Regions from separate parts of the Acidovorax facilis genome, predicted to be linked through region 3. Evidence: predicted binding sites of a transcription regulator. Region 3 holds the regulator's gene; each other region holds the start of a gene.

Region 1 (3,239 bases), 2.2 Mb from region 3:
TCTTCGTCGCAGCGGGGGCAGAACGGGTGCTCGCCCGCCAGGTAGCCGTGTGTGGGGCAAATGGAGAACGTGGGCGTGACGGTGATGTAGGGCAGGCGGAAGTTCGTCAGCGCGCGCCGCACCAGCTCGCGGCAGGCCGCGCCGCTGGAAACGCGCTCGCCCATGTACAGGTGCAGCACGGTACCGCCGGTGTATTTGCCCTGCAGTGCCTCCTGTCGCATCAGCGCCTCGAACGGGTCGTCGGTGAAGCCCACGGGCAGTTGCGACGAGTTGGTGTAATAAGGCTGCTCGGATGTGCCCGCCTGCAGGATGGCGGGCCAGCGCTTCTTGTCTTCCTTGGCGAAGCGGTAGGTCGTGCCTTCGGCAGGCGTGGCTTCCAGGTTGTAGAGGTGGCCGGTTTCTTCCTGGAAGGCGGTCATGCGCTCGCGCACGTGGTCGAGCAGGCGCACGGCAAACGCATGGCCCCATTCGCTGGTGATGTCGTGCTGGTCTGCCGTGAAGTTGCGCACCATCTCATTGATGCCGTTCACGCCCAGCGTGGAAAAGTGGTTGCGCAAAGTGCCGAGATACCGCTTGGTGTAGGGGAACAAGCCCTGGTCCATCAACCGCTGAATCAGCTTGCGCTTGGTCTCCAGGCTTTGTTTGCCCAGCTCCAGGAGGCGGTCCAGCGCGGCAAACAGACCGGCTTCATCGCCCGCATGCAAATACCCGAGGCGTGCGCAGTTGATCGTCACCACGCCCAGGCTGCCCGTCTGCTCGGCGCTGCCGAAGAGGCCGTTGCCACGCTTGAGCAGCTCGCGCAAATCCAGCTGCAGGCGGCAGCACATGGAGCGCACCATGTTCGGCTCCAGCTCGGAATTGATGAAGTTCTGGAAGTACGGCAGGCCGTACTTGGCCGTCATCTCGAACAGCAGCTGCGCGTTCTCGCTCTCCCACGGAAAATCTTTGGTGATGTTGTACGTGGGGATGGGGAAGGTGAAGACCCGGCCCTTGGCGTCGCCCGTGGTCATCACGTCGATGTAGGCGCGGTTGATCAGGTCCATCTCGGCCTGCAGCTCGCCATAGCTAAACGGCATCTCCACGCCGCCGATCACCGGCACTTGCTCGCGCAGATCGTCAGGGCATGTCCAGTCAAACGTGAGGTTGGTGAACGGTGTTTGCGTGCCCCAGCGCGAGGGCACGTTGAGGTTGTAGACCAGCTCCTGGATGCACTGGCGCACAGCGGCGTAATCCATGGCATCGATGCGCACGAAAGGCGCCATGTAGGTGTCGAACGACGAGAACGCCTGCGCGCCCGCCCACTCGTTTTGCAGAGTACCCAGGAAGTTCACGATCTGCCCCACGGCGGAACTCATGTGCTTGGGCGGCCCCGCCTCCACCTTGCCCGGCACGCCGTTGAGCCCCTCGTGCAGCAGCGTGCGCAGCGACCAGCCCGCGCAGTAGCCGCTGAGCATGTCGAGGTCGTGGATGTGGATGTCGCCGCTCCTGTGCGCCTCGCCGATCTCGGGCGTGTACACGTGCGAGAGCCAGTAGTTGGCCGTGACTTTGCCCGCCACGTTCAGGATCAGCCCGCCCAGCGAGTAGCCCTGGTTGGCGTTGGCGTTCACGCGCCAGTCGGCACGCGTGAGGTATTCGTTGATGGAGCTTTCCACATCGACCAGCGTCTGCCTGTCGGCGCGCAGCGTGGCGTGCTGCTCGCGGTAGACGATGTAGGCGCGCGCGGTGGCCAGGTGGTTGGCGGCGATCAGCGTCTGCTCGGCCACGTCCTGGATCTGCTCGATGGTGGGGGCCTCGCCCTGGAAGCGGTGGATGAGCACCTTGGTGACCTGGGCGGTGAGCAATGCCGCTTCGTCGGCGCCGTATTCACCCGAGGCCTGCCCGGCGCTGGCCAGCGCGGCGCGGATGCGTTCGGCATCAAACGGAACGCGCTGGCCGCTGCGCAAAACGACTTCGCGGGGCAAGGTGGCAAGGGTGGACGCCATGGGTTCGACCAATCTGTGGAACGGGTTAAAAACACTACCTATGGTGTCCACGATACCCATCAAACACTATAGGTAGTTTGATTCAACACAATCGAGGCGGTAAGCAGGGGTAAAAAACGCCGGCACAGGGGCCGGCGGAAAGGAAGGTGCCGTCAGGCCCTACCGATGGATCAGAGGTGCATGCGCAGGCATGCAGTGGGGTGCAGGAGGGTGCTGCTCAATGGCAGGCGGTGGCTTCTTCCTCCTCGATGCGCGGATAGAAGTCATGGTCTTCGCGCTGCATGCGCTCGAACACACGGCGCAGCACCACGTTGGCCTCGTTGCGAAAGCCCTGGGCATCGCGGCGCACGCCCTCGGCGGTGTTCCAGCGGCGTGCAAACGCGTCGTAGGCGCTGGCGATCGATGCCATCTCGCTTTGGTACTGGCGGCCCAGGCGCGCCAGTTCGGCGTTGCCGCCGCGCTGCAGTGCGGGGTACAGCACCTGGTCTTCCACGGCCAGGTGCAGCTTGATGGTGCCGCTCATGGCCACGATGCCCTGCGCGATGGCGCTGGCATTGGCCTCTACGCCCGCCTGGGCCAGGGCGCGCAAGGTGGCGATGCTGCGCAGAATGTCAGTGTGCTGGTGTTTGAATTTGTCGAGGTTCATGGTCAGTCCTTGTGGGCAAACGGTGTGTGAGCGCGGTGGCCGCTTGTGGCAGCCGCCGCGCACAGTGCATTTCAGCGACGGGCCTGTGCCAGGTAGGGGCCCGCTTGCGCCGGGGCGCGCGAGCCGAACAGCCCGCTCACCACCTGCCAGGCCATGGCCAGCGCGCCGACGATGAAGACCACGTCGCCAAAGGTGCGCACCCAGCGCAGGGTCTGCATGAAGGGCTGCTGCATGAAGGCTTCGCCCCGGGCGTACCACAGGCCTTCGGTCACGCTGGCGTGGAACTGGAACAGGCCGATGGGCAGCAGGCTGGTGGCAATCATCAGCACCAGGCCCGCGTTGAGCCACCAGAAGCCCGTCTTCATGAGCCGTTCGCTGAACACCAACTGCGGCCGGATGTAGCGCAGCACCAGCAGCGTGAAGCCCAGGGCGAGGAAGCCGTAGACACCGAACAGGGCGGCATGGGCGTGCACCGGCGTGGTGTTCAAACCTTGCAGGTAGTACAGCGCAATGGGCGGGTTGATCATGAAGCCGAAGACGCCCGCGCCCAGCATGTTCCAGAAGGCCACGGCCACGAAGCACATGAGGGGCCACTTGAGGTTGGCCATCCA
Region 2 (3,239 bases), 840 kb from region 3:
ATCGTGAGCGCCACACACCGCGACCTGGCCGCCGACGTGCAATCGGGCCGCTTCCGCCAGGATCTCTATTACCGGCTCAACGTGATCGAAATCGTGATCCCCCCGTTGCGCGAGCGGCGTGAAGATCTGCCTGTGCTGTGTGCCGCACTTCTGGCGCGCATCGCCCAGGAATCTGGCATGCCAGTGCCTTCTCTGACAGAGCATGCGCTCCAAGCCATTGCCGCACACCCCCTGACCGGCAACGTCCGCGAACTGGAAAACCTGTTGCACCGGGCCGTGGCACTCAGCGACGGAGACGAGCTGCATGTGGACTGGCCCTCTGGCACCCCCGCCCCATTGGTGGCGCGGACGCTACCAGCCCCCACCCTCCCCAACCACACCGAGGCGCAGCCTGCCTACCAATCACCACAGCCCGCCGCCAGCACGGGCTGCTCGGTCCCTCTGCCCAATGACCTTCAGGCCTGGCTGGACCAGCAGGAGCGGGACATTCTGATACGAGCCTTGCGCGAAGCGGGTTTCAACAGAACCGCCACCGCAGCCCGGCTGGGCATCAGCCTGCGTCAGATACGCTACCGCATCGCCCGGCTGAACATCGCCGTCCCCAATGACCAGGACCCGCATGACGAGATCGGCTGACGCGGCACCAGGCAGATCAACGCCTTGGGACGGTGGATGGCACCGTGCAGCAACTAGGCTGGAATCCCCCAACCATGGTGTGCGCCCTGCCCCGGCAAGTTCCTCCATCGACCTGATCGTGGTGCATTCCATCAGTTTGCCGCCAGGCACATATGGCGGGAATGCGGTGCAACAGCTATTCACCAATTCGCTGGACTGGGACGCACACCCCTACTACCAGAGCATCCGTGGTTTGGCCGTTTCGTCGCATTTCTTCATTGACCGCACCGGCGCCCTTTGGCAGTTTGTGGACTGTGATCTTCGGGCCTGGCATGCTGGCCAGTCGGCCTACCGTGGCCGCAGCCAGTGCAACGATGACTCGATTGGCATTGAACTGGAAGGCCTTGAAGGGCTTGCGTTCGAACCCGCGCAGTACCAGACCCTGACAACGCTCTGCCAGGACATCGAACAGCGCTACCCCATTGAACACATCGCAGGGCATGAGCACATCGCGCCCGGGCGCAAGCAGGACCCAGGCTCCGGCTTCGATTGGGCGCAGGTACAAAAAGCACTGAACTGGCCCATGCAACGTTTTCCGGCAGCCACCTGGCCTGACATTCAAGCCGCTCGCTGAGGGCGCTGTGGCAGCGCCACATTCAGCGACTTTTTTCTATGTGCATTTGCACATCGTCGCGTCCCCAGACACCACGCGGCCTCGCGCAGAAAATCCGCTCGAAACGCTTGTGTTTGCGAGGTTTTCGCCCTGCTTTTCCGCAGGGGCAACGGGTTCCGGCGGGGTCAGCAGAAGGCCCTGCGGCGCCGCTGACATGCTGTTTCGTTTTTCTGAGGGCAATACGACGGTACACTACCGGTAGTGTCTTGAATGCATGTGACACACCATATATAGTGTGCGCCAGACAGTAGTCCGCCGCACCACTCACACGCTGCGACGGCATCCAGGCCGCGCACCACACCCCAGACAGCCCACAGAAGAGGACCCCCCATGCAAGCTGCTTTGAACACGCCTTCCACGCCCCATGCCGCCTCCCCCGAGGCCCCAAACACCCAGTCCGCACCAGCAGCGGCGGGTAACTCGCTGGCGCACTATCAGATCATTCGCCGCAACGGAGCAGTCGTTCCCTTTGAGCCGCAAAAAATTGCGGTGGCGATGATGAAGGCATTTCTGGCAGTGCACGGCACGCAGGGCGCCGCCTCCGCCAGCGTGCGCGAGGTGGTGGACACGCTCACCCAGAATGTGGTCCGCGCCCTCATGCGCTCGCGTCCCGGTGGCGGCACCTTCCATATTGAAGACGTGCAGGATCAGGTTGAACTGGGCCTGATGCGCGGCGAACACCACGAAGTCGCCCGGGCCTATGTTCTGTACCGCGAGCGCCGCACGCAAGAGCGTGCCCACCACCAGGAACAGCTCGCGCCCGCAACCCCCATGTTGAACGTGATCGACAACGGCCAACGCGTGCAGCTGGACATCCTGCGCCTGCACGGGCTCATCGAATCGGCCTGCGCCAACCTCGGCGCCGACATCCAGGCCGCGCCCATCGTCGCCGAGACCATGCGCAACCTGTATGACGGCGTTCCCATGGACGAGGTCTACAAGGCGTCCATCCTCGCCGCCCGCACCCTGATCGAAAAAGACCCTGACTACACCTATGCCACGGCCCGCCTGCTGCTGCATACCATCGTGCGCGAAGTGCTGGGACGCGAGGTCGCCCAGAGCGACATGGGCCAGGCCTACAGGGACTATTTCCCCGCCTTCATCCAGAAGGGGGTGGACAACGAGCTGTTGGACGAGCGCCTGCTCAAGCAATACGACCTGAACCGCCTGGGCGCCGCGCTCAAGGCCGAGCGCGACCTTCAGTTCGACTACCTCGGCCTGCAGACCCTGTATGACCGCTACTTCCTGCACGTCAAGAAAACCCGCATCGAACTGCCCCAGGCGTTCTTCATGCGCGTGGCCATGGGCCTGGCACTCAATGAAACCGACCGCGAGGCCCGCGCAATCGAGTTCTACGAAGTGCTGTCGTCCTTCGACTTCATGTCGTCCACCCCCACGCTGTTCAACAGCGGCACCCTGCGCTCGCAGCTGTCCAGCTGCTACCTGACCACGGTGCCCGACGACCTGGATGGTATCTACGAATCGATCAAGGAAAACGCCCTGCTGTCCAAGTTTGCTGGTGGCCTGGGCAATGACTGGACCCGCGTGCGCGCCCTGGGCTCCCACATCAAGGGCACGAACGGCGAATCGCAAGGCGTGGTGCCCTTCCTCAAGGTGGTCAACGACACCGCTGTGGCGGTGAACCAGGGCGGCAAGCGCAAAGGCGCCGTCTGCACCTACCTGGAAACCTGGCACCTGGATATCGAAGAGTTCCTGGAACTGCGCAAGAACACTGGCGACGACCGCCGCCGCACGCACGACATGAACACGGCCAACTGGATCCCTGACCTGTTCATGCGCCGCGTGATGGAAAAGGGCACCTGGACATTGTTCTCGCCCTCCAACGTGCCCGACCTGCACGATCTGTTCGGCGCCGACTTCGAGAAGGCCTATGTGGCCTACGAAGAGAAGGCCGCGCGCGGCGAGATCAAACCCGCCAAGACGGTGCAGG
Region 3 (3,239 bases):
GCCGAAGGCCGCGACCGCCTGGTGGGCGGGCTGGACTTGGACGCGCTGGAGGCTTACTTCCGAGCCCACAGCCCGGTGCCGGTGCCCGCCACTGACCGCATCACGCGCGGGGCCCGCTGAGGCGCGTGCTGGTTCTTAGCTGCGCCCCGGGCGCATTGCCGCCAGCCAGCGCAGCGGGTTGAATCCTGTCACCAGCCCGGTGGCCACCAGCACCAGCGCCCCGCCCCACACCATCCCGGGGCCCAAGGCCTCGCCCAGAAAGATGTGGCCCCAGGCCACACCGAACAGCGGGATCATGAAGGCCGAACTCATCGCTGCCACGGGCGAGACATGTTTGAGCACCCGCAGGTTGAGCCAGTAGGCCAGGCCCGAGGTCACGATGCCCATCACGGCCACCGCAGCCAGTGCCCCCGGTGTGAAACGGGCCTCGGGCAGGCTCCACGCAGCGCCCGGCAGCAGCAACACCAGCGCGGCGGCGTGGATGCCTGCGGCGATCGACAACGGGGACATTCGCGTCGTGGCGCGCTTCATCCACGTCGTAGAGATGCCATAGCACGCAGACGCTGCAATGCAGGCCGCCGCGGCCATCAGCAAGGCAGGCGTGGGCTCCACGGGCCCCAGCTGCACGATCAGCGCCACCCCCGCAAAGCCGCAGACGCAACCCAGCCACTTGCGCGTGCTCAGTGTGTCCTCCTTCATCCACGCGGCGGCAATCACGCCAAAGGGCACGGCCATGGTGTTGAGCAGTGAGCTGTAGCCGGCGGGCAGGTGCAAGGCCGCCCAGGCATACAGCAGAAAAGGCAGTGCGACGGTGAGCGTGCCCAGCCCGAACAGCTCGCGCCAATGGCGCCACGGCCAGGGTTCGTTGGCGACCCGCATGATGCCCATCAGCGTCAGCGTGGCCAGCCCAATGCGCAGCGCGGCCATCACGTTGGGCCCGAGCACGGGGCTGGCAATGCGGATGAAAAGAAAGGAGGCGCCCCACAGGGCGGACAGCAGCACCAGCTGCAGGAAGTGGCGGGTTTTCACCGGGCGCATTGTGGAGTACAAGCGACTCACGCGCTGGCTCGCACCAAGCCAGTTTTCAAGCCAAATTGGCACCTAGCGTTTGTCCAGAAAGCGCGGGCAGCTATTAATTTTGGAGCATTTTGCGGTGTAGCACGCGCGACAGCGCCCGCCCGCACAGGTCCACATGCGTCGCCCGTGGATGTGGGTGCTACTCTATTTATAGCTGTTAGCGCTTGTGTGATAACCGCTGGAGGCCAAAATCGCCTGAGATCGTCCGGCCCTGTAGCCGGCACCGGTGCAGACAGCAATACGAAGGCTTTTACTTGCGCACTTCGTCGACCATGGCGCGGAAGTCGTCGATGTCTTCAAAGCTGCGGTACACGCTGGCAAAGCGGATGTAGGCCACCTTGTCGAGCTTCTTGAGCTCGCGCATCACGAGCTCACCAATGCGGCTGGAGATCACCTCGCGCTGGCCCAGGTTGAGCAGCTTTTCCTCGATGCGCTCGATGGCGCTGTCGATCTGGTCGGTGCTCACGGGGCGCTTGCGCAAAGCCAGGTTGAACGAGGCGAGCAGCTTGCCCCGGTCGTATTCAATGCGGCGCCCGTCCTTCTTGACGATGGCCGGGAAGTTCACTTCCGGCCGCTCGTAGGTGGTAAAGCGCTTGTCGCACGCGCCGCACTGGCGGCGGCGGCGGATGAAGACCCCATCCTCAGACACCCGCGTTTCAACGACTTGCGTCTCGAGGTGGCTGCAGAAGGGGCACTTCATGGTTTTCGGCTGTGGATTTAGCCGTAGACGGGGAAGCGGGCGGTCAGGGCATTGACCTTGGCACGCACCGCAGCGATGTTGGCTTCGTCGCGCGGGTTGTCCAGCACGTCGGCGATCAGATTGGCCGTGATGCGGGCCTCTTCTTCCTTGAAACCGCGCGTGGTCATGGCGGGGGTGCCGATGCGCACGCCGCTGGTCACCATCGGCTTTTCAGGGTCGTTGGGGATCGCGTTCTTGTTGATGGTCATGTGGGCGGCGCCCAGCACGGCCTCGGCTTCCTTGCCGGTGATGCCCTTGGCGCGCAGGTCCACCAGCATCACGTGGCTTTGCGTGCCGCCGCTCACGATGCGCAGGCCGCGTGCGGTCAGCGTCTCTGCCACCACCTTGGCGTTCTTCGCTACTTGCTCCTGGTAGGCCTTGAACTCGGGTTGCAGAGCTTCCTTGAAGGCCACGGCCTTGGCGGCGATCACGTGCATCAGCGGGCCGCCTTGCAGGCCGGGGAAGATGGCGCTGTTGATAGCCTTTTCGTGCTGGGCCTTCATCAGGATGATGCCGCCACGGGGGCCGCGCAGGCTCTTGTGCGTGGTGGAGGTGACCACGTCGGCGTGGGGCACGGGGTTGGGGTACACACCAGCTGCGATCAAGCCAGCGTAGTGGGCCATGTCCACCATGAAGATCGCACCCACGTCCTTGGCCACCTTGGCAAAGCGCGCAAAGTCGATGTGCAGGCTGTAGGCCGATGCACCGGCGATGATGAGCTTGGGCTTGGTCTCGTGGGCCTTCTTTTCCATCGCTTCATAGTCGATGGCTTCGTTGGCGTCCAGTCCGTAGGAGACCACGTTGAACCACTTGCCCGACATGTTCAGCGGCATGCCATGTGTCAGGTGGCCGCCTTCGGCCAGGCTCATGCCCATGATGGTGTCGCCGGGCTTCAGGAAGGCCAGGAACACCGCCTCGTTGGCAGAGGCGCCGCAGTGGGGCTGCACGTTGGCGGCTTCGGCGCCGAAGATCTGCTTGACGCGGTCGATGGCCAGTTGCTCGGCCACGTCCACATGCTCGCAGCCACCGTAGTAGCGCTTGCCGGGGTAGCCTTCGGCGTATTTGTTGGTCAGCTGCGTGCCCTGCGCCCACATCACGGCGGGGGAGGCGTAGTTCTCGCTGGCGATCAGCTCGATGTGGTGCTCTTGCCGGGCGTTTTCAGCCTGGATGGCGGCAAACAGTTCGGGGTCGGTTTGTTCGACAAGAATATTGCGGTCGTACATGATTGGCAGTCCTATGAACTTGTGTCCCTTGAAACAAGGGCTGCCCAGGCGAACGGCTGAACGCAGGAGGGATAAACCCCGTGCGGCACGCTTCCCAGTGGTTCACAAGAGGCAGGCCCTTGTCGGTTTCCACGTCAGCGGCAGCACCCTGTGTGGGATGCCGCGCCTATCGCCAGTCGCGTACCTCGCTAGTGTAGCTG

What was found. Region 3 encodes NrdR, which represses ribonucleotide reductase genes. Its sites were predicted from a motif close to CACNANATNTNGTG; they were not measured.
Region 1: the regulator NrdR is predicted to act here: its motif matches at 2,015-2,028, upstream of ACQ4MJ_RS20360 (ribonucleoside triphosphate reductase).
Region 2: the regulator NrdR is predicted to act here: its motif matches at 1,511-1,524, upstream of ACQ4MJ_RS01250 (ribonucleoside-diphosphate reductase subunit alpha).

What each region holds. Positions count from the first base shown of each region.
Region 1 covers NZ_CP192460.1:4,444,073-4,447,311, forward strand. The annotation lists gene ACQ4MJ_RS20360 (ribonucleoside triphosphate reductase) at 1-1,982, opposite strand, end outside; gene ACQ4MJ_RS20365 (hemerythrin domain-containing protein) at 2,200-2,628, opposite strand; gene ACQ4MJ_RS20370 (nitric-oxide reductase large subunit) at 2,700-3,239, opposite strand, start outside.
Region 2 covers NZ_CP192460.1:273,235-276,473, reverse strand. The annotation lists gene ACQ4MJ_RS01260 (sigma-54-dependent transcriptional regulator) at 1-636, shown strand, start outside; gene ampD (1,6-anhydro-N-acetylmuramyl-L-alanine amidase AmpD) at 620-1,249, shown strand; gene ACQ4MJ_RS01250 (ribonucleoside-diphosphate reductase subunit alpha) at 1,619-3,239, shown strand, end outside.
Region 3 covers NZ_CP192460.1:1,115,358-1,118,596, forward strand. The annotation lists gene ACQ4MJ_RS05060 (bifunctional metallophosphatase/5'-nucleotidase) at 1-120, shown strand, start outside; gene ACQ4MJ_RS05065 (DMT family transporter) at 136-1,038, opposite strand; gene nrdR (transcriptional regulator NrdR) at 1,328-1,777, opposite strand; gene glyA (serine hydroxymethyltransferase) at 1,795-3,039, opposite strand; ZMP/ZTP riboswitch at 3,075-3,229, opposite strand.